DNA from 4 places in the Halomonas sp. 5021 genome. Region 3 is predicted to be linked to each of the others. Evidence: predicted binding sites of a transcription regulator. Region 3 holds the regulator's gene; each other region holds the start of a gene.

What was found. The regulator FNR, encoded in region 3, switches genes on or off when oxygen is low (the NO sensors DNR and NnrR bind a similar motif). The targets are predictions, from matches to a motif close to TTGATNTANATCAA.
Region 1: a site for FNR is predicted at 4,789-4,802, ahead of R3F64_RS12115 (cytochrome ubiquinol oxidase subunit I). Genes of this name have one in related genera too.
Region 2: a site for FNR is predicted at 5,453-5,466, ahead of R3F64_RS17365 (OmpW/AlkL family protein). Genes of this name have one in related genera too.
Region 4: a site for FNR is predicted at 4,899-4,912, ahead of R3F64_RS15650 (DUF2933 domain-containing protein). Genes of this name have one in related genera too.

Annotation. Positions count from the first base shown of each region.
Region 1 is NZ_JAXOVU010000006.1:219,588-226,983, reverse strand. It holds gene cydC (thiol reductant ABC exporter subunit CydC) at 1-484, opposite strand, end outside; gene cydD (thiol reductant ABC exporter subunit CydD) at 520-2,196, opposite strand; gene cydB (cytochrome d ubiquinol oxidase subunit II) at 2,201-3,202, opposite strand; gene R3F64_RS12115 (cytochrome ubiquinol oxidase subunit I) at 3,199-4,608, opposite strand; gene R3F64_RS12110 (calcium/sodium antiporter) at 4,844-5,818, opposite strand; gene R3F64_RS12105 (paraquat-inducible protein A) at 6,039-7,396, shown strand, end outside; gene pqiB (intermembrane transport protein PqiB) at 7,396-7,396, shown strand, end outside.
Region 2 is NZ_JAXOVU010000015.1:61,607-69,002, reverse strand. It holds gene sufT (putative Fe-S cluster assembly protein SufT) at 1-242, shown strand, start outside; gene R3F64_RS17395 (SanA/YdcF family protein) at 262-942, shown strand; gene R3F64_RS17390 (hypothetical protein) at 939-1,385, opposite strand; gene rimK (30S ribosomal protein S6--L-glutamate ligase) at 1,474-2,382, opposite strand; gene R3F64_RS17380 (ATP-dependent zinc protease family protein) at 2,456-2,896, opposite strand; gene R3F64_RS17375 (DUF3549 family protein) at 2,985-4,019, opposite strand; gene R3F64_RS17370 (YqcC family protein) at 4,304-4,636, shown strand; gene R3F64_RS17365 (OmpW/AlkL family protein) at 4,710-5,336, opposite strand; gene putA (bifunctional proline dehydrogenase/L-glutamate gamma-semialdehyde dehydrogenase PutA) at 5,687-7,396, opposite strand, start outside.
Region 3 is NZ_JAXOVU010000003.1:109,243-116,638, forward strand. It holds gene R3F64_RS07350 (putative nucleotidyltransferase substrate binding domain-containing protein) at 1-1,167, shown strand, start outside; gene R3F64_RS07355 (DNA polymerase III subunit epsilon) at 1,164-1,805, shown strand; gene ttcA (tRNA 2-thiocytidine(32) synthetase TtcA) at 1,883-2,806, shown strand; gene fnr (fumarate/nitrate reduction transcriptional regulator Fnr) at 2,803-3,540, opposite strand; gene hemN (oxygen-independent coproporphyrinogen III oxidase) at 3,604-5,019, opposite strand; gene R3F64_RS07375 (alpha/beta fold hydrolase) at 5,078-5,857, shown strand; tRNA gene R3F64_RS07380 (tRNA-Val) at 5,978-6,053, shown strand; tRNA gene R3F64_RS07385 (tRNA-Asp) at 6,117-6,193, shown strand; tRNA gene R3F64_RS07390 (tRNA-Asp) at 6,234-6,310, shown strand; gene R3F64_RS07395 (heme-binding protein) at 6,426-6,827, opposite strand; gene glcF (glycolate oxidase subunit GlcF) at 6,905-7,396, opposite strand, start outside.
Region 4 is NZ_JAXOVU010000012.1:6,278-13,673, forward strand. It holds gene nuoK (NADH-quinone oxidoreductase subunit NuoK) at 1-171, opposite strand, end outside; gene R3F64_RS15620 (NADH-quinone oxidoreductase subunit J family protein) at 168-704, opposite strand; gene R3F64_RS15625 (complex I subunit 1/NuoH family protein) at 704-1,600, opposite strand; gene R3F64_RS19450 (heavy metal-binding domain-containing protein) at 1,597-3,501, opposite strand; gene R3F64_RS15640 (NADH-quinone oxidoreductase subunit A) at 3,552-3,917, opposite strand; gene R3F64_RS15645 (Spy/CpxP family protein refolding chaperone) at 4,248-4,754, opposite strand; gene R3F64_RS15650 (DUF2933 domain-containing protein) at 5,102-5,305, shown strand; gene R3F64_RS15655 (cation transporter) at 5,337-5,681, shown strand; gene R3F64_RS15660 (hypothetical protein) at 5,819-6,040, shown strand; partial or broken gene R3F64_RS15665 (IS3 family transposase) at 6,034-6,634, shown strand.

The DNA of each region.
Region 1 (7,396 bases), on a different contig from region 3:
CCACCAACAAGGCCGCATAAGGCAGCCACAGCGCGATAAACAACACCATGATGGCGCTACCCAGCAGCGCAACAATAGGTGGCATCAAGGCTCGGAGATAGAAATTATCCAGGGTGTCGATATCGGAAGTCAGGCGGGTCAGCCAATCACTCGCCCGCTGACGGCCGAGGGTTGAATCATCAAGGCGGGTTAATTGGCCAAATACACGAAAGCGCAAATCCGCCAACAATGCCAATACGCTATTATGATTATAGACTCGCTCGGCGTACCGCGAGACTGTCCGCAATAGCGCAAAGAAACGGATACCTCCACCCGGCACGTAGACATCCAGTATGGCGGGAATCCCCAACGCCAGCGCAATACCGGTTAGCGCACTGGCGGTGATAAACCAGCCAGACAGCCCCAGTAGTGCAACACCGGCTAAAAGCGTTAGCCCTGCCAGCAAGGCCCCCAACATGAAAGCTCGCCGACGGCGGGTAAGCAATCTCAACCACGGTAAGAATTGGCGATAGATATCCCTCAAACGGGCATCTCCTCGATCTGTCCTTGAGTCATTTTGAAGTGACGATTCGCCGCTTTGATGACCGCAGGATGATGGGTAGCAACGACCAGCGTGCGCCCTTCTTTTATCCAGTCGATCAACGCCGCCACCACGGCCTGCTCTGTTGCCTCGTCGAGCTTTGCTGTCGGTTCATCAAGCAGGACCAGTGGTGCGCCACTCAGGTAAACGCGCGCCAGCGCCAGACGCTGAGCCTGGCCACCCGACAAACCGACGCCGCGCTCGCCAAGCAAGGTATCCAGCCCCTCTGGAAGGCCATTGACCACATCAATCAACCCGGCACGCCTTAACGCTGCTTGCATTGCATCTTCTGATGCCAAGGGGTTCGACAGGCGCAGATTGTCGGCCAGACTCCCCTGCAACAGGCAGGGCTGCTGATCCAGCCACGCGACTTGGTCCGTCGCTGCATGTCGACACTCGCCATGACTGGGCCCGATGAACCCTGCCAATAACGCGAGCAATGTCGACTTGCCACTGCCCGACTCTCCGCTGACAGCGATCACATCACCCTGCGTTAGGGCGAGATCCAAGGGGCCCATCACCACACCACGCCCCGGATAGCTGACCTGAACCCTCTCAAGCTCCACCAGTACATTGTCGGCTCTGGTAATTGAGGGAGAGGCATCGCTCATCACTGGCGGCTCGTTGAGGGTATTGACGATGCTCTCTGCCGCCCCCAATGCAGCCGCTCGATCATGATAATGCATGGATAACGTGCGCAAAGGCTGGAAGAACTCCGGCGCCAGCAGCAACACCGCCAGGCCGGAGAACAGCGTCAATGAAGGAGCGGGGCCATACTCGATATAACCCAGCAGACCAAAGCCGACATACATGGCGACTACCGCGATGGCCACCGACGAAAAGAACTCAAGCACCGCCGAGGATAAAAATGCCAGCTTCAACGTCCGCATGCTCAGGCGTCGATACTGGTCTGAGGCCACCCAGACCGCCTGTTGTGCCGCTGCTGTGTGACCAAAAAGCTGGAGCGTTGTGATACCGCGCACTCGATCTATGAAATGCGCTGACAGTCGGGCGACGGCGGCGAACTGATCACGGTTCATGCGCTCAGCCCCCATCCCCACCAGGGCCATAAACAGCGGAATCAGCGGCGCCGCCAGCAACAGGAACACAGCGGCCAGATAATCCAGCCACATCACCACGGCAAGAATGACGAGCGGTACCCACACGGTGATCCGCAGTTGCGGATGATAGCGCGCAAAATAGCCGTCCAAGGCGTCGATATGCTCTACCGCCTGAGCGGCAATAGCACCACTTTGCTGTGATGTCAGCCAAGCAGGGCCCAAGGCAGTGATTTTATCAAGCAACTGAGCACGGGCCTTGCGCCTGATGCGAAGGCTGGCATCCAGACTCAATCTCTCTGAGGCCCACTGGCACATCGCGCGCAATAATACGGCGACGGCCAGGAGCGCGAAAACAGGCGTCAAATCACTTGGCGACCGGTTTTGAACCACCAGTTGATCGATCAACCAGGCCAGGCCGGTCACGATCAATACGGTGTGGCAGCCTGCCAAGGCACCAAAAAACGCCGCGCCCGCTAGCCGCTTGCGTTCTGATGCAGCAAGCAAGGTTAACCAGTGGCGCGGCGTAAGCTCCTTATGGCGGTGAACTGATGCCATGGACTTAATGGTAGCCCTCTCCGACACGCACCTTGCCGCGGAAGACCCAGTAGGTCCAGGCGGTGTAGGCCAGCACGATGGGGATGACAAACAGAACACCGATCAACAGGAAGAGCTGTGATTCAGGGGCTGAAGATGCATCCCAGATCGTGTAGTTGGGTGGCACAATGACTGGCCACTTGCTGGCAATCAACCCCAGGTAGGTGAAGATAAACAAGCCTAGCGAGGCGACAAATGGCAAGCCTTCTTGCTGACGCTTCACGGCACGGAAAAGCACATAAGCACAGACCATCGCAAGGATGGGGAACACCCAGATCAAATGAATCTGGCTGAGCCAGCGGTCGCGCACCTCAGGGCTCACCAACGGTGTCCATAGACTGACAATACCAAACACCACCAGCACCGCCAGCAACAGCTTCGGGGTTATCCGGTAGGCCCACTGCTGAACATAACCTTCCGACTTCAGAATCAGCCAGGTCGAGCCCAGCAACGCATAGCCTGCCATCAAGCCCAGGCCGGTCAGTACGCTAAACGGTGTCAGCCAATCGAGCGCACCGCCCACATATACAAAATCCTCTACCGCAAAGCCCTGTATATAAGCGCCTACGACAGCACCTTGAGCAAAAGCAGCGACAGCGGATCCTCCACAAAATGCGCGGTTCCACCAATGGCGATTTTTCTTCGACTTGAAGCGAAACTCAAATGAGATACCCCGGAAGATCAACCCCGCCAGCATCAAAAACACGCCAATATAAAGTGCCGGCAGGAACACCGAGTAAACCAGCGGGAAAGCGCCTAAAAGCCCAGCCCCTCCTAATACTAGCCAGGTTTCGTTGCCGTCCCACACCGGCGCGACTGAGTTCATCATCACATCACGCGACTCTTCATCCGGTGCAAAGGGGTAAAGTATCCCCAGTCCCAGATCGAAGCCGTCCATAATGACGTACATGATAACGCCGAAGCCAATAATGCCGGCCCAGATTATTGCAAGGTCAAGGCTGATCATTTGACTGCTCCCTCATAATCACTATCGAAAGGCGTGTGAGCCGCAGAGAAAGGACGTTTGGCTCGCTCGACTTCGCCGGTTACTTCCATGGAATCCGCCAGCATGCCGTTACGCACGACACGAGTAAGATAGTAAATACCTACCCAAAACACGACGGCATACACAGCGACGTAGCCCAGCAGCGTAAACAGCGCCATACCGCCTGTCAGCGAAGGGGTTAACCCTTCAGCATGGGTCATGACACCGTAGACCAGCCATGGCGCGCGCCCCGACTCGGTGACCACCCAGCCGGCCAGCACTGCCAGGAAAGGGGAAATAATCATACCTACCAGTGTTTTAAGATAGAGCGGCGACTGGAAGAAACGTCCTCCACGGCGTAAAAACAAGCCAACCGTCGCGACGGCTATCATCAAAAGTCCAATCCCCACCATCACACGAAACGACCAGAAGACAAGCGCCACAGGGGGCTGTTCATCAGGCGCCATTTCGTTGATACCCGGGACTACGCCGTCCGCACTATGGGTCAGAATGAGGCTGGCCAGGCTGGGAACACCGATTTCAAAGCGGTTTTCCTGAGCTTCCTGATCGGGCAAGGCGAACAGCAAAAGTGGCACGTTGGACTGGGTTTCCCAATTACCTTCCATTGCCGCCACTTTGGTTGGCTGATGTTCTAACGTGTTGAGGCCGTGGAAATCACCGACAACAGCCTGCGCCGGCGCCAGGAAAAGCAACAGCCACAGGCACATTGAAAGGGCTTTTTTATTGGCTTCAACATCACGGTGACGCAGGAGGAACCAGGCGCTGACACCTGCGACCACAAAACCACCGGTCAGGAACGACGCCATGCCCATATGCACAAAGCGATACCAGAAGGAGGGGTTGAAAATTGCCGCCATCCAGGAAGTGATATGGAAGCGACCATCCACCATTTCATAGCCCGCAGGTGTTTGCATCCAGCTATTGGCAGAGAGGATCCAGAACGAGGAAATAAAGGTTCCCACCGCCACCATGATCGCGGCAAAAAGGTGCACCCCTTCTGGCACTTTTCCACGCCCGAAGAGCAATACACCCAGAAACGCCGCCTCAAGGAAGAAAGCGGTGACCACTTCGTAACTGAGTACAGGCCCAAGGAAATTTGACGTGGCAAAAGAAAAGTTGCTCCAGTTCGTACCGAACTGAAACGACATCACAATGCCTGTCACCACCCCCATGCCAAACACAACGGCAAACATCTTGGTCCAGAATTGTGCCAGGCGATCCCAGGCATCGTTTTCCGTTTTATAGAATATCCCGTGCAGCACGGCAATGTAGGACGCCAGCCCAATCGTGAAGACAGGGAAGATAGCGTGAAAACACACAACAAATGCGAACTGGAGTCTCGATAGCAATAGCGGATCAAGTTCCATAACTCCCTCCTAAGGCCCCATAGAACCTTCGTTTCAAAGGTTTAAAACAAGCTTAGGTGAGCCCCTTTGGATCACGCTCTTCTTTTTATAGTCACTAAGCTTATTTGATCAACAACCCCTTGAGTTTACAGCTTAGAAGGTATGGATGCGGCATGCGTTTTGGGTTTTCACCGTGTCGCGTTGACGCAGGTCAATTTTTAAGTCGCAACCAATAGCGACTGTTGTGACAAGCGACTCAGGCCAACACCACCACACTCACCAGATAGCCTGTATAGGCGATAAAAAGCGCCAATAAACCACCGCCCTCAAAACGGTTGATACGCCGTGGGCGCCCTTTCCAGGAGAACGCGAACAACATCATCAGCACCGTCATCACCAGCATGACAATCCAGTCACGCTGAAGCACCTCCTGGCCGGTTTCAATCGGTGTAATGACGCCTGCCAACCCCACCACGGCGAGGCTGTTGAACAGGTTCGACCCCACGACATTGCCGAGCACCATATCGTGTTCATTACGTCGCAGTGCGGTAATCGATGAGGCCAGCTCAGGTAATGAGGTACCAATCGCCACAACGGTCAAGCCAATGATCAGGTCACTGACGCCAAACGCGACAGCGATCTCGACAGCCCCCCAGACCAAAAGACGTGAACTGGCAATCAACAGCACCAGACCAACCAGGGTCCACATAATGGCTTTACCGCGCGACATGGGCTTGCTATCCAGCGTTTCCGCCACTTCCGAGACAAGTGCATCGTCCTGCTGGCCTTTAGAACGCACAACGCTGATAACGATAAATACCACCAATGCCAGCAATAAACAGACCGCCTCCCAGCGGGCTACCCAACCATCCAATAGCATCAGCCCGGTTACCAGCATCACTACCAGTAACAACGGTATCTCTTTGCGAATGACGCTCGAGTGCACGGCCAATGGGGCCAGTAAAGCAACAAACCCCAGCACCAGACCAATATTGGCGATGTTGGAACCGTAGGCATTACCCACCGCCAACCCCGGATTACCTTGCATTGCTGCCAGTACCGATACCATCATCTCGGGAGCCGATGTACCAAAACCGATGACCAGCATGCCAATCAACAAGGGGGAAAGCCCCAGCCACCGGGACGTCGCCGCGGCGCCATCAATAAATTTTTCAGCGCTCCAGATAAGCAGTATCAAGCCAACGACAACGGCGATAAGAGCAAGTAACATAAGGTTCCTTTGGATGGCGTTTTCATGGGGTGTCGATGATCTGAGCCTTGAATGGCCAGACATGACCGTATAAGCGGCAAATGAGCGTGGCGATCATTATTCATTCATCGCTCAAGGTCAACGACAACCTATTCACGATTCGATGAATTTTACCCAACATTTGACAGACTTATAAACGAGAGCGTATTGCTTTGCCTACTCACGCTAGCGAGATCACCATTTGTCCCAGAACTGGCTACCTAAACACCCCAATTTGAAGGTCAATGCACCGCTTGTTGACCAACAACCGCCGGAGACCCGCACCCAGAGGCGGCGCCTGCGCGCCTGTCACGAATGTGACTGGATAGCAGCGTTACCCCCCCTTAAATCCGGTGAAAAAGCCTGCTGCCCACGTTGCTCGCATGTCCTGGTCAAGCGTAACCGGTACCCCGCCCAGCGCAGCATGGCACTCGCGATGGCCTCGCTTATTGCGCTTTTATTGGCCGTCTCCTACCCGTTCGTGAGTTTCAGCTACAGCGGGGTGAGCAACCGTATCGAACTTGCCGAAACGGCAACCACCCTGATTGCCTTTCATCAACCTCTGGTGGCTATCGGCGTTATCATGACCATCGTGGTATTACCTGCTGTGTATTTGATAGGTACCCTGTGGCTGCAATACGGTTTGTTACGCAACGCCCCGTTGCCCTTTAGTCGCTCGACGGCTCGTTCATTGAGCCATTTAACGCCCTGGATGATGGCCGACGTGTTTATCGTGGGCGCTCTGGTTAGCTTGATCAAGGTTGCAGGGCTTGCTGATATTGAACTGGGCCTGTCGTTTTGGGCGTTTTGCGTCTTTGCATTTCTTCTACTGATGACGGTGCAATCGATTGATGCGGACTGGATGTGGTTTGCTCTGGAAGGCGAGCCACTCGCCCCGGAGGGCACACTAACAGGGGCATCAGCCGCGTCCCAGCAGCTTACCAGTTGCCCCACCTGCGGGCTCATCAATCGGCTGGCGCCAAACGGTAAGCATTATTGCGTGCGCTGTCATGAGCGGCTGCACCCTCGCTTTCCGCATAGCGTCCAGCGCACTTGGGCATTACTCGCGGCTGCTGCGATCATGTACATTCCTGCCAATGTATTTCCCATCATGACCACGACCAGTCTGGGCAATAGCTCGCCTTCGACGATCGTGGGCGGCATTGTCGAGTTGATTCAGGGCGGCTCCTGGCCAATAGCAGGCGTCATTTTTGTGGCCAGCATTATTGTTCCCGTCGGCAAACTGTTCGCACTGGCCTGGCTATGCAGCGTGGCTAACCGTAGCGATGCTTTCAATGCGCAAACGCGCACAACGCTTTACCGGATCACTGAGTTTATCGGTCGATGGTCGATGGTCGATGTGTTTGTCGTCGCCATTCTCGTAGCGCTAATCCGCGCTGATTCGTTAATGACGATCAATCCAGGGCCGGCAGCGCTCGCCTTTGGAGCCGTGGTCGTGCTGACCATGCTGGCCGCCATGACCTTTGACCCACGTTTGCTATGGGATACCCCCATAACGAAATATACAGGACAAGGCGACGCCCGTAAGGAAGTGATTAA
Region 2 (7,396 bases), on a different contig from region 3:
ACCTGGGGCTGGTTTACGGCTGCCGGATTGAGCGACTGATCAGCGGTGAACGAATGGTGACCATTCGTATGACGCTGACCGCCCCTGGCTGTGGCATGGGTGATGTGATTGCTGCCGACGCGCGTAACAAGATCCTGGGGGCGCCGCAGATCAGCAAGGTGCATACCGAGATTGTCTTCAGCCCGCCCTGGAGCCGTGACATGATGAGCGAAGAGGCGAAGCTTGAGCTGGGTATGTTCTAACGGCGGGATGGCGCTCTAGATGCGTATACTGCTGATCAGATGGATATCGCGCATGTTAATGTCGCTAGGAGCATTGCTGCTTCTGGCGACATTGCTATTTGTAGGTGGCAATCTATGGGTTCTGGGGCGAACAAGCGCTTATATCCATGAACAACTTTCCCAGTGTGTACCCGCAGAGGTAGGCGTCGTGTTTGGTACCTCGAACTGGACACGCAGCGGTATGCGCAACCCCCACTTCCATGCGCGAATGCGCACCGCGGCCCAACTGGTTGACCATCAAAAGGTACAGCATCTGCTGTTGTCAGGCGATAATCGTACTCAGGCCTATAATGAACCGCGGGCCATGTGGCGAGACTTAACACGCCGAGGCGTAGCGCCTGAGCAGTTGACAATGGACTTTGCCGGTTTCAGTACCTACGACACCCTGGCAAGAGCGCGTGACGTTTTTCAGCTAGACCAGGCGGTATTGATTACCCAGGACTGGCACTTACCCAGGGCGATCTTCATCGCCCAGGCATTGGGCATGCAGGTAACGGGCTGTGTCGCTGAAGAGCGCGATGGAGCGGGTGGCTGGCACGTGCTGATGCGTGAGTGGGCGGCCAGGGTAGCAACACTCGGTGATCTGTATATCTGGGGACGCGAGCCTTACTTTCTAGGCCCACCTGAGCCTATTCAAACCTTACCCGAGCGCACTGATTAGCTTCGTGACTTGCGTTTTTGCAGTTCGTATAGCTCGCGAATCAACTGACGACAGCCCTTCATGCAATCTTCGATAACCGGCTCAATGGGGGCGGGTAGCGGATGAGTGAAGAGCGTTGACAACGCCTGCATCAAAACACGTTCCTGCTCCAGTAGCTCATTGATCAGCACCTGACTGTCGTTGCCGACAAAACTTTTCAGACGGCTCCAGAGCCATAAAAAGTCGTCTCGCTCAACGTCAGCATCTCGGGGTAGCATCTTCAGATGTGTCCGAGCCAGGTCTTGTAACTGGTGCATGGATTCTAGGCGTGCAGCGTAATGCGGCTTCAATGCTTCGCGCAGGGAAGGGCGCAGGCGTTCTATATTGTCCTGAAAATAATCAATGCTATCGGCCAGCGCTTCCAATGCGCTGTCCATCGCCACTTGGCGATTGTCGAGAAACATGAGCGTCTACCTCCTTCGGTGACGCAGATTGTGGCGGGGGCGCGCTAGATTTGCCACCCCCTTGACGAATTATTTTTGCACAGACCGGTTAGCCTTTCGGCTTGGGGGGTGCTTTACGCGCCGGCATGGCATTTTTTTCGATGTGCTCAATAATCATGCTGGCGATATCTTTGCCAGTGGCACTTTCGATGCCATGCAAGCCAGGCGAGGAGTTCACCTCCATGATCACCGGACCATGATTGGAACGCAGCAAATCGACACCCGCAACCCGCAGCCCCATGGCTTTGGCCGCACGGATGGCGGTGGAGCGCTCTTCAGGCGTAATCCGGATGACGCTGGCGGTGCCGCCGCGGTGAAGGTTCGAACGGAATTCACCGTCGGCCGCCTGACGCTTCATCGAGGCCACGACTTTATCACCGATCACGAAACAGCGGATATCGGCACCGCGTGCTTCCTTGATGTACTCCTGCACCATGATGTTGGCTTTCATGCCCATAAAGGCCTGAATAACCGATTCCGCCGCCTGATTGGTTTCAGCCAATACCACACCAATGCCCTGGGTGCCTTCCAGTAGCTTAATGACCAGCGGGGCACTCTTTACCATGGTGATCAGGTCGGGAATATCATCCGGTGAGTGGGCAAAGCCGGTAATGGGGAGCCCCAACCCTTTGCGTGACAGTAACTGGAGTGAGCGCAGCTTATCCCTGGAGCGCGTAATCGAGACATTATCGTTGATAACGTAGGTGCCCATCATTTCAAACTGACGGAGCACCGCGCAGCCATAAAAGGTGACGGATGAGCCAATCCGCGGGATGACCGCATCAAAAGGCTCGATTTCCTGCCCCTTGTAGTGAATCGACGGATGGTGAGAGGCAATGCTCATGTAGCAGCGCAGGGTGTCGACCACTCGCGCCGTGTGTCCACGACCTTCAGCCGCTTCCACCAGGCGGCGCGTGGAGTAGAGGTTGCGATTACGGGAAAGCAAAGCGATATGCATGCGAAACTCCAAGCCTAGTCGAAGGGGCGTAGTGAAAGAGGAAGTGGAAAACTAGCGTGGAATGTTAACAAACTTAGGGTTCGCCGTGTAAAAACGCAGCGCCCGGTGCCACCAGCAAACGGCGCATCGCACGGCGTCCCAATAGCATGGGGTGTCGCATATTGCTACGGTCCGCCAGGCTTAGCTCAACCGGAAAGTTAAGATCGCCCAGGCGCATTGGGGTGCGGATCACATACCGCCATTCAGTGTGTCCGTTCGAGCTGGTCACCCGTCGGCGATCATGTAAATGCACTTTCAACCGGTGAGCCGGTGTTTCAGGCCCGCCACTATGGGTAATAAAACTGACCCATAGCTGACCATCTTCGTCTTCATGGGTCTCGATCTCCTCGGCGTGTAGCGCAGAGGTACGTGCACCCGTGTCTGCTTTGCAGCACAGATGAAGTGCCAGATCCGGCAAATAGACCATTTCTCGACGGCCAATAACCGCTTTGGCCTGGTAAGGGAGTTCTTTCAAAACCACTCCTTAGGAAGCCGATGATTAACAACATTGCGCTTTACTTTCATCGGGCGTTCCTCAGCATCATCAGTAATCAACCCTGGGATTATCCGCTATTGGCCGTCAGTTCAACCACGCGGGCGTGGATCCTTGAGCCTTCCGGTGCGTCACGCAGCGCCATCAGTAACGGCAGGCGTAGCCGGGGAATCAGCGCCAAGTCTTTTACCATCGCAATAAAATCGGTGCGTTCGTCATCAGCCAGTCGCGACAGGAAAAGCGGTAGACGTTCGCCGTCTTCCAAATGTGACCAGCCCCTTCCTGCCATCGCTGCCAGTACGTCGGGCCCACTGGTGGTCTCGTCGCGGAGCAACTGAGCATACCAATGGCCTACTTCGTCAGTTTCCGTGGCTCCGACGGCGCGCACACAGGCACACAGCATTTCCAGATCACCTGCAATGATGGCTTTTTCACCCCGTTGGCGCAATGCGGCGACCAAGCTGCCGGGCAGAGGCTCATGCTCCAGGCAAAGGCAAAATGCCTGAGCAACCTCTGTGGGTAAATGGGCGAGCTGGGTGGCTAACCGTTCCGCCGTCTCTTCATCGAGGCGGACTACCACGTCGGCGACACCCTGTAACCCCAACTGTTGCCAATCTAGCGCCTGTGGGTCACGGAGGTAAGCGTCAACGGGGTCAAAATGCTGGCTTGCAGGCAAGTCAAACGCATGGGTTGCCCTGGCATTAAGCATCGCCTGAAAAGGGGCGCTCGGGGTAAAGGCGAGCGGGTTGTCCTTCATCAGGTTGTCAGCTTCTGAGCCACGCGTCTGGCCTAGTTGTGAGACGTTGCGGCCCAGGGTTTCAAGTAGCCGATTCAGAAACGCATCGCGCTGGGCGGGCACCAGATAGCCTTCCTCGTCCAGCGGCAGGGCCAGAAACCAGATCGCCGGTTCGGGCATATCACCCAGACGAAACACGATGGCCACGCGCGCCTGACCTTGCCAGGGTGCAGGCCATGGGCTCTGGGCATTTTCAAGCTGGCGTAGTGCATCCATAGGGCACGGGGTAACGCACCGTCCCATATGATAAAGCGATACACTGGCGCCGCTGCGCTGAAAAAACTCGTCTAGGGTGCGAATTGGTTGCATAACGTCCTTTCCCATTGCAAGCCTGCACTCTACCTTGCGGATAGCAGCCTGTCAGCCGTAGGCATTGATAATATCACGCCTTTTTTACTGTCTGGTTAAAAATTAAACAGTCATCGCCAACCCGCATGGGGAACGCGGATGCGATACCTTTCCATAGCTTATCCACAGTCTCTTGCAGGTTTTCTGTGAATCTGTGAATAACGAAGATCTCGGTGGATGAGTGGCAACTCAGCCATAGAGTTGGGATAATGCCCTTTAAATATCTGATTCAACATAGGTGGTTTATGGGCGCACATCGCGAGCTTCATACCGCGCTTCTTGATCTTGAAGCGACGCTAAAGGCCGCTGACCTATGGCGTATGCCAATCCCTGAGACAGCGGCTTTTTCCAGCCAGCAGCCGTTCTGTGTCGATACAATGTCGCTGCTCCAGTGGCTGCGCTTTGTATTTATCGCGCGCCTGGAGTCGCTGGTTGAAGCTGGTGGGCCGATGCCGGCCAAATGTGAGGTGGCACCCGCCGTGGCGGCCTATTTGCAGCAGGAGCAGACACCCGCCCATCATCAACTGCTCGTTGTGCGGGCTGTGGAGAGAGTGGATAAGGTCGTCACTGAAAACTGAAGGCCGATGTAACAACAAAGCCCGCCGCAAGGCAGGCTTTGTGGATAACGCCTGAGAGTTATTGGCTGTCAGCCTAGAAACGATAGCTGAGGCCACCCATGACCACGACAGGGTCGATCTCAACGGTACCGGCCGCTGCACCGTTAATGCTGGCATCGGTATCAATGTCGATGTACCAAGCCGCGGCGTTCAGCGCCCAGTGGTCATCAATCAACAGGTCCACGCCTACCTGGCCTGCCGCGCCCCAGGAGTCATCCAGATCTAAATCACCAGTCGTCAGCTCTTCATCGGAGAAGTGGGTGTAGTTAACACCTGCACCCACATAAGGCTGTACCCGGGACTGCGTGCCGCCCAGCGGGTAATACTGGAGCGTCAGGGTTGGCGGTAGGTGCTTGGTGGAGGCGATATTACCACCGTTCAGGTGGATATCGTGCTCGAACGGCAGCGCCGCCAGGAGCTCCACGCCAACGTTATCGAGAAAGCGGTAGCCCAGGGTGAACGCAAACTCGGTTTCATCCTGTACATCCACGGCCAACGCACCGTTGGCCAGTGAGCCGTTGTCGCTTTTAGGCGCGACTTTGGCAACACCAACGCGGGTAAAGACATCACCCGCGCCGTAAGCGAAAGCCTGGCTGCTGGTTATCAGCGCCGCAGCGGCAACGGTGGATACAAGTAGGGTAGGCAGGGCGGCTTTACGCATGGGGGTACTCCTGATGTTAAAACAGACAGTTTCAAACGACTCGTTGCAACGCTGGACGGCTATTCGCTAGCCGTTTAACGATGTGACCAGTGTAACGAGATCCAGTGAGCGGATTATTGATCCAGGGCAAGGGTTGTTAGGCAGGTATTATCAAAGAGGAGAGGTATGTGGAGTGGCCTGATTCAGGGGCGGGCCACCGGTCAATTGGATAATCCAGAAAAACGCTATTGCCAATAAAAAAGCCACTCACGAGGAGTGGCTAACGATTGATTGCTGAGACAGCCTGGAAGGAGGAGGGCGCCGCATAAAACCGCTGCCCCCCTCCATGGCACTAACCACTCAATACCGGTCTATTCGGCGGTGGCCAGCAGGCTGGCGTTGCCACCGGCTGCGGTGGTGTCAATGCACAGATGGCGTTCGACCACGTAGCGATCCGGCGAGATGGTTTGGGTCTCGAGCGGTATGTTGGCGCCATCGCGCTTGGCCAGGGCTGTGCGCAGTTCACGGGTCCAGTCGCTGTCGCCAGCGGCGGCGACCGCCGCGATACCTTTGATGTCACTCAACGTCTCGGCCGAGACGCTTCCATCAAGCCCGGCGACGGGCACCCCGGCATCGATCAGCGGTTTCACCGCCTGTTCGGCGCCTGGCGCGACCAAGACGGCCGCACAGCCAGTACCGAGGGCCTGTGCGGCTTGGGCGATGGCAATATCCAGGGTTGGCCCGAGGCACAGAACCGCTCCCTTCGGGTACATCGCCAAGCGGTTACTTTCACCCGTTGGCCCCGGTAGCGTCTGCGGCGTCATGTCCAACGCAGCCGTCTCGTTGAGCGCCTTGCGTATCACGCCGCCTTTGCCGGATAGCGCCTTGCGTAGCACTTCGATCCGGTTGGGTCGCACCGCCCAGTTGCGCGCATCCAGTCCATCAAGCGCGGATTGGAGATCACCCAGTGAGACCGCTTTTCCTTCTGGTGCATTCCTGTGCTCGGCCTCCGCGGTGCGGCGGAAGCGTGTCACGTAGAGCGGGCCACCGGCCTTGGGGCCGGTGCCTGATAGGCCCTCGCCGCCGAACGGCTGGGAACCGACGATAGCACCGATCTGGTTACGGTTGACGTAGACGTTGCCGACATGGATGCGCTCGACGATCTGCTGCACGCGGTCATCGATACGAGTATGCAGGCCGAAGGTCAGCCCGTAGCCCTTGCCGTTGATGTCATCGACCACCTTGTCGATATCCCGCGCCTTGAAGGTGGCCACGTGCAACACCGGGCCAAAGATTTCACGCTCGAGATCCTCGATGCCGCCAACATCGATCACCGCCGGGGTAACGAAGGTGCCGGTCTCCGGCGCTGAAAGTTTCTTCAGCACCTTGCCGTTCTTCTCGTTCGTCGCTACATAATCGCTGATTTCCTGTTGGGCATCGGCGTCAATCACCGGCGACACGTCAGTATCGGTATTCCAGGGGTCGCCGATGGTCAGCGCGTCCATGGCACCGTAGAGCATGTTAAGCAACCGGTCCCGGGCCTCTTCCTGGACATACAGCATGCGCAGCGCGGAGCAGCGCTGACCGGCCGACTGGAAGGAGGAAATCAGGATGTCGCGTACCGCCTGCTCGGTGAGCGCCGTGGAATCGACGATCATGGAGTTGAGCCCGCCGGTTTCGGCGATCAGCACGGCATCAGGCCCGGCGTTCTCGGCCAGCGCCTTGTGGATGATCTGCGCCACCGGGGTCGAGCCGGTAAAGCAGACACCGGCAATTCGCGGATCGCTGGTCAGCGGTCCACCTACCGTCGGGCCATCGCCCGGGAGTAGCTGCAGCGCCGCTTCAGGCAAACCGGCTTCGCGCATCAACTCGACGGCACGGGCCGCGATCAGGGGCGTCTGCTCGGCTGGCTTGGCGAGCACTGCGTTACCGGCCACCAGGGCGGCCGCGATCTGCCCGGTGGTGATGGCCAGGGGGAAGTTCCACGGGCTGATGCAGACGAAGATACCGCGGGCGCTGCCGGGCTCTTCCGCTTCCAGCCGCTCGCCTTCGTTGGCGTAGTAGCGTAGGAAATCCACTGC
Region 3 (7,396 bases):
CTGGTGACGGTGAAGTCCGATCAATACTTGTTTGAAGCGCTGGTCAGCATGACGCGTCACAAGGTAACGCGTGTCGTGGTGGTGGACGATAAACAGGTCGTCGGCGTCGTCGAGTTGACCGATGTGCTGAGTTATTTCTCCAGTCGCAGTTATGTGGTCAGTCTCCAGGTTGAACAGGCCCATGACTTGACCGAGTTGGCAACTGCCAGCCACCGCACGCCCGAATTGGTCAGCGCGCTGATGGCCCAGGGTGTGAAGCTGCGTTTTGCGATGGATCTGCTGGCGGCACTGAACGGTCGCATCATGAGCAAGGCCTGGGAGTTCACGATTGATGCGGCGCACCACCAAGACAGCTGCATGATGGTCATGGGCAGTGAGGGGCGCGGCGAACAAATTCTCAAGACCGATCAGGATAATGGGCTGATTCTGGCCGATGATGCAGACTGGACCGCGGTGCACGACGACATGCAACGGCTTACCTCGACCCTGATCGAGCTGGGGTATCCGCCGTGCCCGGGCAATATCATGGTGTCGAACCCGGACTGGGTCGCCACGGTGAGTGAATGGAAAGGGCGCATTGCGCGCTGGGCCAGCGCGCGGGACGGCGACAGTCTGATGAAACTTGCCATCATGCTTGATTCCCACGGCGTGGCGGGCAATCCGAGCCTGCTGGAAAGCGTGCGCGAAGAGCTGTTCGAGCGCTGCTCGCGGGATGAGTTGCTGCTGTCTTACTTCGCCCGCACCGCGCTGCGCTTTTCCACGCCGCTGACGCTGTTCGGTTCGCTAAAGAAGCCCCAGCACGGTATCGATATCAAGAAAGGCGGCATTTTTCCCATTGTCCATGGTGTTCGTACACTGGCGCTTGAACGGCGTATTCATGCCACCTCGACATTTGAGCGTCTGGATGCACTGGCAGAGGACGGGCGACTCAACCGTCGTTTTGCCGATGACCTTGGCGAAGCCCTGGCGCTGTTTAGCGAGTTGCGGCTCAAACAGCAACTGGACGACATTACCAACGACGGCTCCGGTGACCAACAGGAGCGATCCAACCGCGTCGTGGTGCAGGAATTATCGTCGTTGGAGCGCGATTTACTGCGCGAAGCGCTGCATATCGTCAAGGATTTCAAGCAGCGTCTCTCGCATCGTTACCATTTGGAGTATTCGTGATCAGTCGACACTATCTGGACGCCCCTTTCGCTTGGCTTGGCGGCATGCTGCGCAGAGGAAGCGAGCGCCGCCGTTATGCAGCTTCTCCCTACGCATGGCTCTTCCAGCCCTACCTGGGCAATGAGCTGGTGGCATTGGCATGCTTTGCTCACCATGGCGTCATGAGCGTAGCAGCGGTCACACTGCGCCAGCATCAGGTGCTGACCAGTCGTGCCTGGGTGGCAGCGCTCATTGAAGACGCGTGCGGAAGTGATGCCGCCGAGCGGCGCCATCAACTGCTGTATAGCGTCGAGGCGACCAAACCGTTGAACATTGAAAGCCTGCGCTCGCTGGTTGAGTTTATCGGTAATCGGCCAATCATTGGCTGGCAACTCGACCAGCGTCTCGCCCCGCTTGAGCAGGCGCTTCGCCATCATTTGGGGTTTGGCCTGCCCAATGCCCGGGTGGATGTTACCAAGCTGCATCAGCGCCATCTGCGTCGTCTACATCCCCAGGCGGAACACGCGGCCGAGCTGGCGCGTGCGCTTGACTGCTGGCAAGTGCCCAGTAAGACGCCTCAGCGGGCACTGGAAGACGCCACAGCCAGCGCGCTCTTGTACCTTCGTCTGCAGCGTAACGAGGTAGATACTGTTTCATAGCGGCCTGCGATTGGGTCATTGCGCTGTGAGTTGCTAGAATAACTGCTGCTTCTCTTACCATCGGCAGTGCTATTACCATGCAACATGATCCTGTTCATTTTGACCCAGCGTTGGCGACTGCCGACGCGACATCCAGCTTATCCGAAGCGGCTGACACTTCGGAGTCCCAAGATGTCAGACAAAAACGCGAGTTCAATAAGCTGCAAAAGCGGCTCCGCCGTGAAGCGGGCAATGCGATTATCGACTATCGCATGATCGACGAAGGTGACCGCGTCATGGTGTGCCTGAGCGGTGGCAAGGATAGCTATACCATGCTGGAAATGCTGCTCAGCCTGCAGCGCAACGCACCGGTCAACTTCTCGCTGATAGCCGTCAACATGGACCAGAAACAGCCGGGGTTTCCCGAGCATGTGCTGCCGACCTATCTCGAGCAACGCGGTGTGGACTACCACATTCTGGAACGTGATACCTATTCGGTGGTGAAGGAGAAAACCCCCGAAGGCAAAACCACCTGCGCGCTGTGTTCGCGCTTGCGGCGCGGGTCGCTGTATGGCTTTGCCGAGGAAATCGGTGCGACCAAGATTGCCCTGGGGCATCACCGGGAAGATATCCTGGAAACGCTGTTTTTGAACATGTTTTTCGGTGGCAGTTTGAAATCAATGCCGCCCAAGCTGCTCTCCGACGATGGCAAGAATATCGTCATCCGGCCGCTGGCCTACTGCAAAGAAGCGGATATTGCCGAGTACGCGCGTTTGATGGCGTTTCCCATTATCCCCTGCAACTTGTGCGGCTCCCAGCCCAATATGCAGCGCCAGGTGGTCAAGGAAATGTTGGCCGAATGGAACAAGAAACACCCTGGCCGCCTGGAAAGCATGTTCAAGGCCGTCACCAACGTCGCGCCTTCACAGCTGGCCGACCGCGACCTGTTCGACTTTGCCGGGCTGGAGGCCAAGCAGGCGGAATTGAGGGCGGGGCGTATTCAGGCGCTCAACGTCGGTTAAGCAGGCTCTTCTTCGGCGAGCCGTTGAAGCTTCGCCATGTCGAGAATGTTTACCTCACGACCGGAAATGGCGACCACGTCCTGTGACTGGAAGCGACTGACAATCCGGCTGACGGTCTCAACGGCAAGGCCCAGGTAGTTGCCGATATCAGCCCTGGGCATGGAAAGACGGAAGCTATAGGGCGAGTAACCCCGGCGACGGAAGCGATCGGAAAGCGTGACCAGGAAGGTTGCCAATCGCTGATCAGCGGTCTTGCCCGATAGCAGACGCATCATTCGCCGGTCATTGCGCAGTTCTTTGCTCATGCTGCGATATATCTGGCCGCGTAACTCGGGCAGTTTCTCAGACAGTTGGTCAAGGCGGTCAAAGGGAATCTCACACACAGTGGTGGTTTCCAGGGCGATTACGCTGCCGGGGTAGTGCGGCTCATCGATAGCATCAAGCCCCACCAATTCACTGGGCAGGTAAAAGTTGGTCAGTTGGTCATGCCCGCCACCTTCGCTGGTGACCTGCTTGAGGCTACCAGAGCGCACCGCATAGACACTGTTGAAGGCATCCCCCTGATGAAACAGATGCTCTCCTTTCTTGAGGGGGGCGCGTCGCCGAATGATCGCGTCAAATTGATCGATATCCTCAAGCTCCAGTGCCAGCGGCAGGCACAGCGAACTCAAGCTGCAGGTCTGGCAGCGTGCTTCGTGCAGGACGGCGCGCCGCCGTTGCGGGGCTTCCAGCATAAGAGTCTCCAAAAGAGAATTCGTATGTTCATTATGGAAGCGTGTGCCCATGAATAACAACTGCTAAACAATATTCGAGTAGTGGTTGTCGGTTTGAGAAAGCAAGCGTGCATCAAAGGCCATGGCCAGGTGGCGTATTAACAGGCGTCCGACAGGCGTCACCTCCAGTAAACTGCCGCGGATATCGATCAAGCCGTCGTGTTGCGCCTGCTCCAGGGCGTTCAAGGCCGATTGAAAATAATCTCGCGCATCGACCTGCCAGCGCTCACTGAGCGCTGACAAGTCGAGCCGCATATCGCACATTAAACGCTCGATGGCTTCACGGCGAAGCAGGTCGTCTCGACATAGCCGTATGCCGCGTTGTGTGGCCAGTTGCCCTTGGTCAATCGCCGCCTCGTAGTGCTCAAGCGTGCTTTTGTTTTGTGCGTAGCTGTCATTCAGGCGTGAAATGGCGGAGACCCCAAGGCCGATAAGGTCGCATTGGGCGTGGCTGGAATAACCTTGAAAGTTGCGTTGTAGCGTACCGTGACGCTGGGCGATGGCCAGGCTGTCATCAGGGCGGGCAAAATGGTCCATGCCGATATGCACGTAGCCGGCGGTTGTGAGCAATTCAATCGTGATGCGCAGCATCGCCAGCTTTTCGTTGTGACTGGGTAGCTCGGCATCAAGGATCCGTCGCTGTGGAGGGAATCGCTGGGGCAAATGGGCGTAATTGAAGACCGACAGGCGTGCGGGGTTCAGCTCGATCACCTGGCGAAGGGTTTGTGCAAAGCTGTCTGGGGTTTGTCTGGGCAGGCCGTAAATCAAGTCGAGGTTTAACGAACGGAAGCCCAGTCGATGGGCTTCTTCCATCAACGTTTCGGTTAGCGCCCGCGGCTGGGGGCGATTGATCGCCTTTTGAACCCGTGGATCGAGGTCTTGTACGCCCAGGCTCAAGCGATTGAAACCCAGTGACTGTAGATGACGCAGCGTCAGCACATCGGCTTCGCGAGGGTCGATTTCGATGGCATAGTCGCGCTCAGGGGCGTCTGAAAGCCCGAAGTGCGCATCCAGCTTATCCACCAGTTCGCTCATTTGATCGAGAGTCAGAAACGTCGGTGTGCCACCGCCCCAGTGGAGCTGTTCAACCGGGCGTCGGGTATCCAGATGCTGCGCTGTCAGCGCCATTTCCGTGTCGAGCCTTGCGAGGTAGGGCGCGGCGAGCGCGGTGTTTTTGGTCGCGATCTTGTTGCACGCACAGTAAAAGCAGACTTTGCGGCAGAAGGGGACGTGCACATACAGTGATAGTGGCCGTTGAGCTTCGTTACTGCGTTGCAGTGCCGCGCTAAACTCGTCGGCAGTGAACGTCGCGTCAAAGGATAGCGCGGTCGGGTAGGATGTATAGCGCGGTCCGCTTTTCGCATAGCGATGGAGGCGGTCAGGGGCCCACACCGGCGACGCGAGTGGATTACCAGGCGCTGAATGAATAGGGGCAGGCATGAGGCAGGGCTCCAGACTGAGTATTGATTCATGGTAGCGAGTGCCGCACGAGGCAACGTTGAGCCACGTCAAGGAAAAGCCCGTTACCGACAAGCGACACAGGAGGGGTGAGTTGGACGCGCAATGGCCAGAGGAAAAAGTCGTCAGCCAGCAGTTGCTGGCTGAAGCGGTCGCCGAGCAGGCCGAAGGCTGTTTTTGGCGGGAGGGCCTGGGGCCGCTCAGGCTTTATGGCCAGGCAGACCTCGGCTGCCTACTGCTCGCTCATGGAGCGGGTGCCGGGCAGCGTTCGGCCTTCATGCAGCAGTTTGCCAGTGCACTCGCGCGAAGGGGGCTGCAGGTGATTACCTTTGATCTGGGCTACATGCAGCAAATGCAGGCGACGGGCAAACGCCGCCCACCGCCCGCCATCGAACGGAGCGTTGCTGAACTGGCGCGTTGGTATGCCTGCCTGTCGCCGCTAACGATCAAGCCGCTATGGCTGGGGGGTAAATCCATGGGGGGCCGTGTGGCGAGTATGCTGGCAAGCGAGCAGCCTTGCCCCGGGCTGGTGATTGCCGGTTATCCCTTTCATCCCCCCAAAGCGCCCGACAGACTGCGCCTGGCGCACTGGTCGAAGGTGCCGGTGCCGGCGCTCATACTTCAGGGCGAGCGCGATCCGCTGGGGAATCGTGATGAAGTCGCGGGGTATGCGCTACCGGATAATGCCCGCGTGACCTGGTTGACCGATGGCGATCACGACTTCAAACCCCGCCGGGCATCGGGGCTTGATCAGACGATTTTGATTGACGAGGCAGCGGCTCATGGGGCATCCTTCGTGCGCGCTCAATCGCCGCAGTGAGGCGTCTGGAAAATTGCGTTGGAAACTGTCGTTGTAAGGACCGTATCTGGACGCAGTATTTCGACATAGTCTGTTGACTTCCTTCGCATCTACTGTAGAATGCAGCGCCACGTGACCAGCGGGTGGTTAGCTCAGTTGGGAGAGCACCAGCCTTACAAGCTGGGGGTCACTGGTTCGAACCCAGTACCACCCACCATCTCTTGATGGCCTGGAAACGTTGCAGTAAGGAAAGCACCTAGCGTTAGCAGTGCGATACAGCGGACCGGTAGTTCAGTTGGTTAGAATGCCGGCCTGTCACGCCGGAGGTCGCGAGTTCGAGTCTCGTCCGGTCCGCCATCGTCACTTTTTCGTTTGTTTTCCATGTTTTGTCGTATGCGGACCGGTAGTTCAGTTGGTTAGAATGCCGGCCTGTCACGCCGGAGGTCGCGAGTTCGAGTCTCGTCCGGTCCGCCATTACGCAGCTTTTATCTCCAGCAGCCAGAATTATCGGTTTTATACCGAACGAATTTAAAAAAGCCCCGGATCATCGATCCGGGGTTTTTCGTATGTGCTTTATACAGCCGCTAACTCAGGCAATCGCACCCACGCCCACTTTGGCGACCTGAACGTCCTGGTCCGGTTTGACGCCGGAAATACCTACCGAGCCGACCACCTGGCCGTCGACGATAATCGGCACGCCGCCGGAGAGCAGCCCTTGAAGTGGTGCGGATACAAAGGCGGTACGGCCGCCGTTGATCATCTCTTCAAAGACCTGGGTTTCTTTGCGACCTACCGCCGCGCTGCGTGCTTTCTGGGTGGCCACATCGGCGCTGAAGGGCGCCGCGCCGTCCAGGCGGCGTAGGGCAAGCAGATGACCACCATCATCAGCGACGGCGATGGTCACCGCCCAGCCATTGCTATCGGCTTCTTTTTGGGCGGCATCAAGTACGTGGGTAACGTCTGCTTGGGATAAGACAGCTTTAGTTTGCATCAGGTGGTCCTTTGGTTGGTTTGCCGTTAAACATGCCCGTGCCATTCGCTTGGCACGGGGTAATGTGATGTGTGGAATCAGTGTAACGCAGCGTCGACGATTTCCACCCAATGGCGTACCGGCGTGCGGTTGGCACCGGCCAGGTGGGTTTGGCAGCCAATGTTGGCGGTGACAATCATTTCCGGATTGCCCGCTTCCAGAGCGTTGAGTTTATTGTCGCGTAGCTGGGTCGCCAGTTCAGGCTGGGTGATCGAATAAGTGCCCGCCGAGCCGCAGCATAGGTGAGCATCCTGCACCGGAGTCAGTGCAAAGCCAAGCTTGGTCAGCACACCTTCAACCGCGCCGTTGAGCTTCTGAGCGTGCTGCAGCGTGCAGGGGCAGTGAAACGCCAGCCGCTGGCTGGCTTGCACATCCAGTGACTCAAGCGGTTCGTCACGCAGCACTTCGACGATGTCCTTTGCCAGGGCGCTGATTTTCTCGGCCTTGTCGGCATAGTCCGGGTCGTCTTTGAGCATTTCGCCATACTCTTTGACGAAGGCGCCGCAGCCGCTTGCGGTTTGCACGATGGC
Region 4 (7,396 bases), on a different contig from region 3:
TTCGGGATGTAGAAAGCGCCAGAAAGCCACCAGATTCACCATGGCCCCCGCCAGCATCAGCTCCACGCCCATCATGATCATCACCAGATTGGTCTGGGACAGTGCGCCATAGACGCCGATACCGAAAAGGATGGCGCCGGTCACAAGCGCTACTATCAGAACTGCGGTCATTCCGATGCCTCCTTGGCTCTTTTACTCGCCAGGTTCTGCACCGGAATCGCCACCGCGGTGGCCGCAATCATTGCGGTCAGGATGGTGATACCAGCGGTTTCAAAGATCATCATCGAGCGCCCGAGCAGCTCCATGCCCAACGCCCGTGTCTGCGCTTCCGCATCCACCACCTGCTTTGCTGCGGGGCCCCAGTCGGACAGCAGCGCAACGGCGATAGCAACAACGGCCGCACTCACCCCAGCACCGATAGAGAAACGCTTCTGGTGACTCATGTCCATACCGCCAAGCCCACCGGGATCCATCATGAACATCACCATGAAGATGGCCATGATACTCATCTCCGTGGCCATCATCATGATTTGCAGTACGCCCAGAAATTCGGTCTGCATCGCCAGAAACATGCAGCCGACGGCGGTCTGCGAAAACAACAGAGCCAGCGCAGAACGGACCATGGACGATGTGCGAAACACCACCACGCCAAAGCCGATGGCAGCCAACCCGAAAACGGCAACGAAAAAAGCCTGTGCGTACATTAGGGAACCACCAGAATCAGTAAGCCGACGACAATGATATTCACCAGTGCAAGGGGGATGCCTAGAATCCAGCACCACCGCATCAGATCCGCCTCGCGAATGCGTGGCAGATAGTGACCGACCAGCAACATCGACACGGCCACGGCCAGGGTCTTCACCAGACTCCAGGCCCAAGGTGGCAGTAGCGGCCCATGCCAGCCGCCGAGGTAGAAGACCGTGGTTGCGGAAGCCAGGGTAACCACCAGAGTCAGTCGGGCCAGGCGAAGCACTGCCAGGCGCACCCCGGTGTATTCGGCGTCCACGCCCCCGCCAAGCTCTCCCTCTGCGGTTGGCAGATCAAACGGGGCCCGGAACGCCAGTGCCATGGCCGCAATGAAAAACAGCACGAAGCCCAGGGGCTGGTAGACGATGTTCCACAGCCCCGCCTGGGAGCCAACGATCGCGGTATTCAACAGGGATTCGGCGCGCATGGCCACGGCCGTGATCGGCATGACAATAAGCATGGAATAGGCAATAAGCTGGCCCAGAAAGCGCCAGCCACCGATCATCGCGTAGGCGCCGTCCGGTCCCCAGCCCGCCATGATCACCGCGACCAGCACATAGGCCAGGGCCGCGTTGATGAACAGCGCACCAGTACCAAGGTCCGCAATGATCAGGTCCGGCGCCAGCGGCAGGACCGCCATACCAAGTACCCCCACAACCAGGAGAAGCACCGGCGCTGCCTCGAAAAACACCCGGTCTGGCGAGCGCGGGAGAATGGATTCACGACCGAGGTGCGCCAGCCCGCTAAAAAGTGGCGCCGCCGGACTCAGGCGGCCAGTGGTCATCCAGCCCTCGATCACGGCCAGCAGACAAGTGCTGCCAAGCAATGCGAGAAGAACGCTAGCGACGGTCACGAGATCACCTCCCAGGGCGAAAGATCCAGTGAGCCGACTGCCAGCAGCGCATCGCCCAACTCCTGGCCCTCAACAAGCTTCGGGACCAGGTCGATATGGTGACTGCAGGGGGTGTCCAGCTTGTAGGATTTCACCTTTCCACGCTCCAGTTTCAGACTTAACCGGGCTTCGCCGCGGGGCGTATCAACGGTTACCTCACCGGTTCCTGATAAATCGCCAATGTCGCGCAGGGATGGCAGCGCCGGTTCGCTGCTCGCCTTTATAAGGTCGAGACTGGCGGTTATTTCGGCCAGACGTTGCCACAGGCGAGCCCAGGCGTCTCCGCCTTCGCTGGCAGCACGTGCTAAGGGGCCGCGCAGATCAGAAAATTCTGATGAGAGTTCGCCGATATCCTTCAGCCGCGATTTGAGCAAAGGCGTCCGTCCAAGACGGGTTCCTAATGTGCGCAACGCTGGTTCCAGCTCAGCAAGCCTGTACCGGTTAGCCTCTCTGACTTGCAGTTGCAGAGTCGAAGCCCGCTGCGTCAGCCAAGCGAATCCGAGCTGGCGCCCCAGTTGCGCCAGCCAACCAAGATGACTGGCGATGCGCTCACGCTCAAGTCCGCCGTTCCGGGCCTGAGTGGTCGCCTGATCGTCATTCAGCCCAGCCGCTTGCTCGATCGCAAGACAGGCCAGCAGACGATAGCTCACCGGCGCCAGCGGCATTGCCGTGGCCAGATGGTCGATGAAGGTCTCGACATCTATCTCTTCGCTTTCTTCACCCTCTTCAACTTCGATGGTCATACCCGCCAGGGAGGTCGCCTGCCCTTCTGTCACCCCGTCACCATCAAGGGTCAACGTCAATTTCAGTCCGCCTGGTAAGCCCGGAAAGACTGGGCCGAACGGCACCTCAAGCCAATCCATCTGCAGGCCATCGGCGCTGCGTGGCAGATCTTTGGTGACTTCAATCATGGACATGAATCCCGAGGCGCCGTGATCGTGCCCTCCATGCTTATGCCCACCATGATCGTGTTCTCCATGATCATGGCCTGAATGTTCATGTTCTGAGTGGTGGTCAGATTCGCTATGTTGATGATTGTGGCCGTGCCCGGAGCCCTCTTCTGAGGCGCCCTCATCTTCCGCGTCCTCACGGGCTACCAGATCCATACCGCACTTGGGGCAGCTTCCAGGCTCGTCCCGAACGATTTCCGGGTGCATTGGGCAGGTATATTCGGCCGCTGCATTTTCGTGCGCGTGTTCCTGTTGGTGCTCGTTACTGTGCTCGTGATCATGGCCATGATGATGTTCATGGTGGCCCTTATGATCTTGATCATGGCAATGCTCGTGCTCGTGCTCATGGTCATGCTTGTGGCCATGGTGCTGGTGTTCGTGATCATGCTGGTGTTCATGATCGTGGTCGGGCGTGGACTCCCCTGCCTCTCGGGCTACCAGGTCCATGCCGCATTTGGGGCAGCTACCCGGCTCATCCTCGACAATTTCTGGATGCATGGGGCAGACATACTCAATCTTGGCGTGCAGGACATCGGCGTCGAACGCCTCCGGCGAGGCTACAAAGGCACCGTCAGCGAATGCACGTTGTAGTCGAACTACGGCTTCGGTCAGTCCCTTTTGCGAGAGACCTGCAGAAATATCGGCACCAGGTAAAGTTGACGGTGTCTGCCCGCCTACGATGAGAATGGCACGCGGCCGGGGCATCTGCGCGTAGAGCACGGCCACGGCGTCGCCCATTTTCTCCGACAGCTCTCCAACAATCATGAGCACGCTTGCATCGCGAGGCGTAGTACTGGTTCGCATGCCTGCCGCGGTCACGTCCAGACCATGCGCCAGGGCAATCTCAGGCCCGGGAACGATCAGACAGCCCAGATTACGCGCCAGGGCCCGAGAAACCAGCTTCTGCAGCACTGAGGGCCGTTTCTGTCGTGCGCCCGTTATGTTTATTGCTGAATCAAAACTCATTGCCGCCTGAAAGCCCCCTGGCTCCATCCGTAAAGCAGGCCAAGAAAGAGAATCGCCAGAAACACGCCCATATCAAGCAAGGCAACCAGCCCTACTTCCTTGTAAACCACTGCCCACGGGTACATGAACGCCATCTCCATATCAAAGGCCAGAAACAGCAACCCATATCCGTAGTAGCGGGCGTGATAGCGCCCCCATACCGGATCCCGCGACAGAGCTCCGGAACTCGCCGGCACATCCTTGCCCGGCTCCTGACGTGTCAGGCCTATCGCGCGGGCAAGCGAATACAGACAGAAAACGCTGCCTACGACGCCAATCGCCAGTGCCAGCAGTAATCTGTATTGCTCCAAAAGAGTCATCATCTGACCTCCTGATTAATCAACCAAGCATGTCCCGCACCTAAGTCGATGACCACCGAGAGTCGAAAAATAGTAGAGCACCCGCAAGCTATGCGCCGTGCCTGGGAGAATAGCCCGCCCCCACTGATAGCATTATAGAGGGTTTATGTCCCTGATCCGTAAACGCGAATACCTAGTAAGGCTCGTCTTGCGGCCTCGGTGTACACGGTGTATCAATCGCAATACCGGCTAAACCAGTACCGTCGATATCCGGTTTTTGGTCAAACAGTGCCATCACAGCTTCCATCGGCACATGGCATCACTCCTAATTCACAAAGTGGTACTCACCAAGGCTTATTGCTGGCCATGGTGGCTTGGCATGTTTCCCTTCATCTGTTGTCGCTGCTCGTCGGTCAACAGGTCCTGCATCTGATTATGCATGCTCACTTTATCGGCCATCATGTCGCCATGTAGGTTAGCCATTTGACCGTGCAGCGCTTTTACTTCCTCCGGATCAGGCCGCTCGGCCTGCATGATTATCATCATGTCATCACTCAGTTTCATCATTTCGCCCATCCGCTCCAATTGAGTAGAGCGATGTTCCTGGCGCATCTCGCGCATCGAGCTCATTTGTTCGTCGTCGAGTATGCCGGACATCGGACCCATACCACCCATCATGGGGCAAGGCATCATGCCACCTTGGCCTCCCATCATCATGCCAGGACCCATGCCGCTTTGGCCGCCCATCATTCCGCCCTGACCTTGGGCGCCTTGGTTCATGCCTTGAGCGAAGGTGGCGCTGCTTGTGGCACCAAGGCTTGCAGCCAACGCAATGGCAACGATCTTCTTATACTTAGCCATATCAATTTCCTCTCATCGTGTTGCGGGTCGAGAAGTCGCCTTACTCCAATAAAAATGGAAGAAGACAGAGTTAACTTCCGTTATAAGCCTACAACCTATAGGTAGCCCGCAGGTCAAAGAGAAACCAAACCCGATACCTCAATATTGTCACAAGTCAATTTTTGTCGACCGTTTTGAAATCTGTTTCAGGTTGATATGTTATAAAAAACTAGGCGACTTCAGATAACTACGGCGTGTAATTTCAGTTTAAATTCAGATTAACGGGCTATTTTTGGGGTAACGTGGGCATATAACCATCGACAAACAACCGTTACCTCTTTACCCCCGGAAGTGCTATAGGAGTGCCTATGAGTCAAAAAACTAGCCGTCTGCTGATGATGTGGATACCGCTTGCCGGGTTTGTCATTTTGGTGGGTTACTTGATGGGAACAGATCACCACTTTCACCTCTTTCAGGCCTTACCTTTACTTTTTTTGGCAGCCTGTCCATTGATGCATTTTTTTATGCATCGACATCACGGTGGGCACGGCGATAAAGCAGATAAGGAGTGAAACACCCTTTAAATCATGCGGGGGGATCATTATGAAACCGAAACATCAAGAGCATCGCTTAGGCGTTTCCGAAAACACATTAGTGACTCGGAATTTAAAAATCCAACGCCATGAGCGTGAGCGCATCGACGACGCAATAGCGGATATCGATCAGCTTTACGGGATGGATAAGGTAGTCTACGACGAAAAACACAGGCATATCTGTCTCGCTTACGATGCGCTGCGGCTATGCATTGATGATGTCGAAAAGATCCTTATACGCCATGGGATCGAGGTCAGCGCTGACCGATGGAACCGCTTCAAGGAAGAGTATTACCGCTTCGTCGACCAGAACGTTAAAGACAACGCCAAGAAAGAGCCTTGGAGTTGTCATTAAAACGCAGTCTTTCGTTAATCGGTACTGTAAAAAAAGGGGCAACGTGGTAACCATCGCCGTCGGTGGTAAGGCTCTGTGTCAGGTGGCCGTGGCTGATACCCTCAAGCAGGAGTTGGTAGCAGCCATTCGCGTCATGCATGACCTCGGGCCTCCACGTCGTGATGATGATCACCGGCGCCAACGAACGCGCCGCCATCAGCCTGTTGCACCCGATAATTGGTGTTATCGACATGACCACCAGCTCGCTGTCGGTGATCAGCAACTCTTTGCTGTTGAAGCGACGCAATGCACGCGAGCAACCCGAACGACCCAGCTACAAACTCAATGTCATATCTCATGACATGATGCTCGTCGCGTGAAAGAGGCATTCGGCCAGAGCAAGCAGCTCAATGGGGCTCGACGCATTCAGGCTACACTGGCGACCGATGGTCACCCATATGATATCAAAACGATAGGTGCCAGTATGCGGCGCCAGTCGTAGGTGCCAAAGGCTGCCCGCAAGTTCGTCGTCACCACAGACAGCGACCATAGCTTGCCTGTGTCGCCCAACTTATTGGAGCAGAACTTTGTGGCAACCGCCCCGAACCAGAAGTGGGCCGGTGACATCACGTACCTGATGAGCTCTGAAGGTTGGCTGTATCTAGCCGTCATCATTGACCTGTATTCGCGCTCTGTCGTCGGCTGGTCCATGAATACCAGGATGACGGCAGACCTACCTGGTCTGCGATGCGCTGGAAATGGCGCTGTGGCGACGCAATTTCCGCATCGGGGTGATCTGTCACAGTGACCATGGAAGCCAGTACTGTTCACGCGCCTACCTGGATCGGCTGCGAACGCAGCAGTTGCGTCAAAGTATGAGCCTTAAAGGCAACTGCTGGGAAAACGCCTGCGTGGAAAGCTTCATCCATTCAATGAAAGTGGAAGCAATCCACTACGAGCCGATAAATTTGCGATGTCTAAAAAGGAGAATCGTCCAAAGGCGTTCACTGTGATTCTGTAGAAGCCAATACGAAAGTGTGGGCCAAGGTGTGGGTCAGTTATAAGCAGGAAACAAAAAAGCCGCTGAAATCAGCGGCTTAATCTATGTTTTTGGCGGAGGAGGAGTCCGCTAACACATCCTTAATTTCAGTAACTTATAGCACATTTCTATTTATACCCAACATATAACCCAACATAAAAAAAGGCGCTTGAGTGCTACTTTGTGCGACGTGATGCGCGTCTTTTTGGTGTTTTTGAATGACAGAAAGGGAGTCGTGTCTGGCGGCAACCTTCTGGGCAAGGCGTACCCAATCTGGGTACTCCTACCGTTCCAAAATCACGCGCGACGCATTTTTACGCTTTGCTTTAGAACCAATTAGTTATAGGTTTTCTCCTACTTTCACAGGGTAGCCATTCAACGGGCGTAATTTTGCGCCCATTAACCTCCACAGGGTAAACAGGTGGTGGCTATTTGTCTCACTGGTGAGACTGGCGTGAAGGATCGGCACAACATAAGAGGTCTTCCTGCTGGCGCTGGTGGGCTTTCCTTACGGGAGGTTCTTACTTGTATGGCGGTAAGCTTATTGTGACGGTGGCTCACCTTTAGCCTCTATGGTGTTGGCCCTCAGCACACCGCACACCCCCAGCCCCCGTAACACACTATGGCGGGTGGGCGTTGTATTTTTCCAGAGTGCCCGCTTGCAGACGGTGGCCAGGCCGCCATAGCCAATAACGAC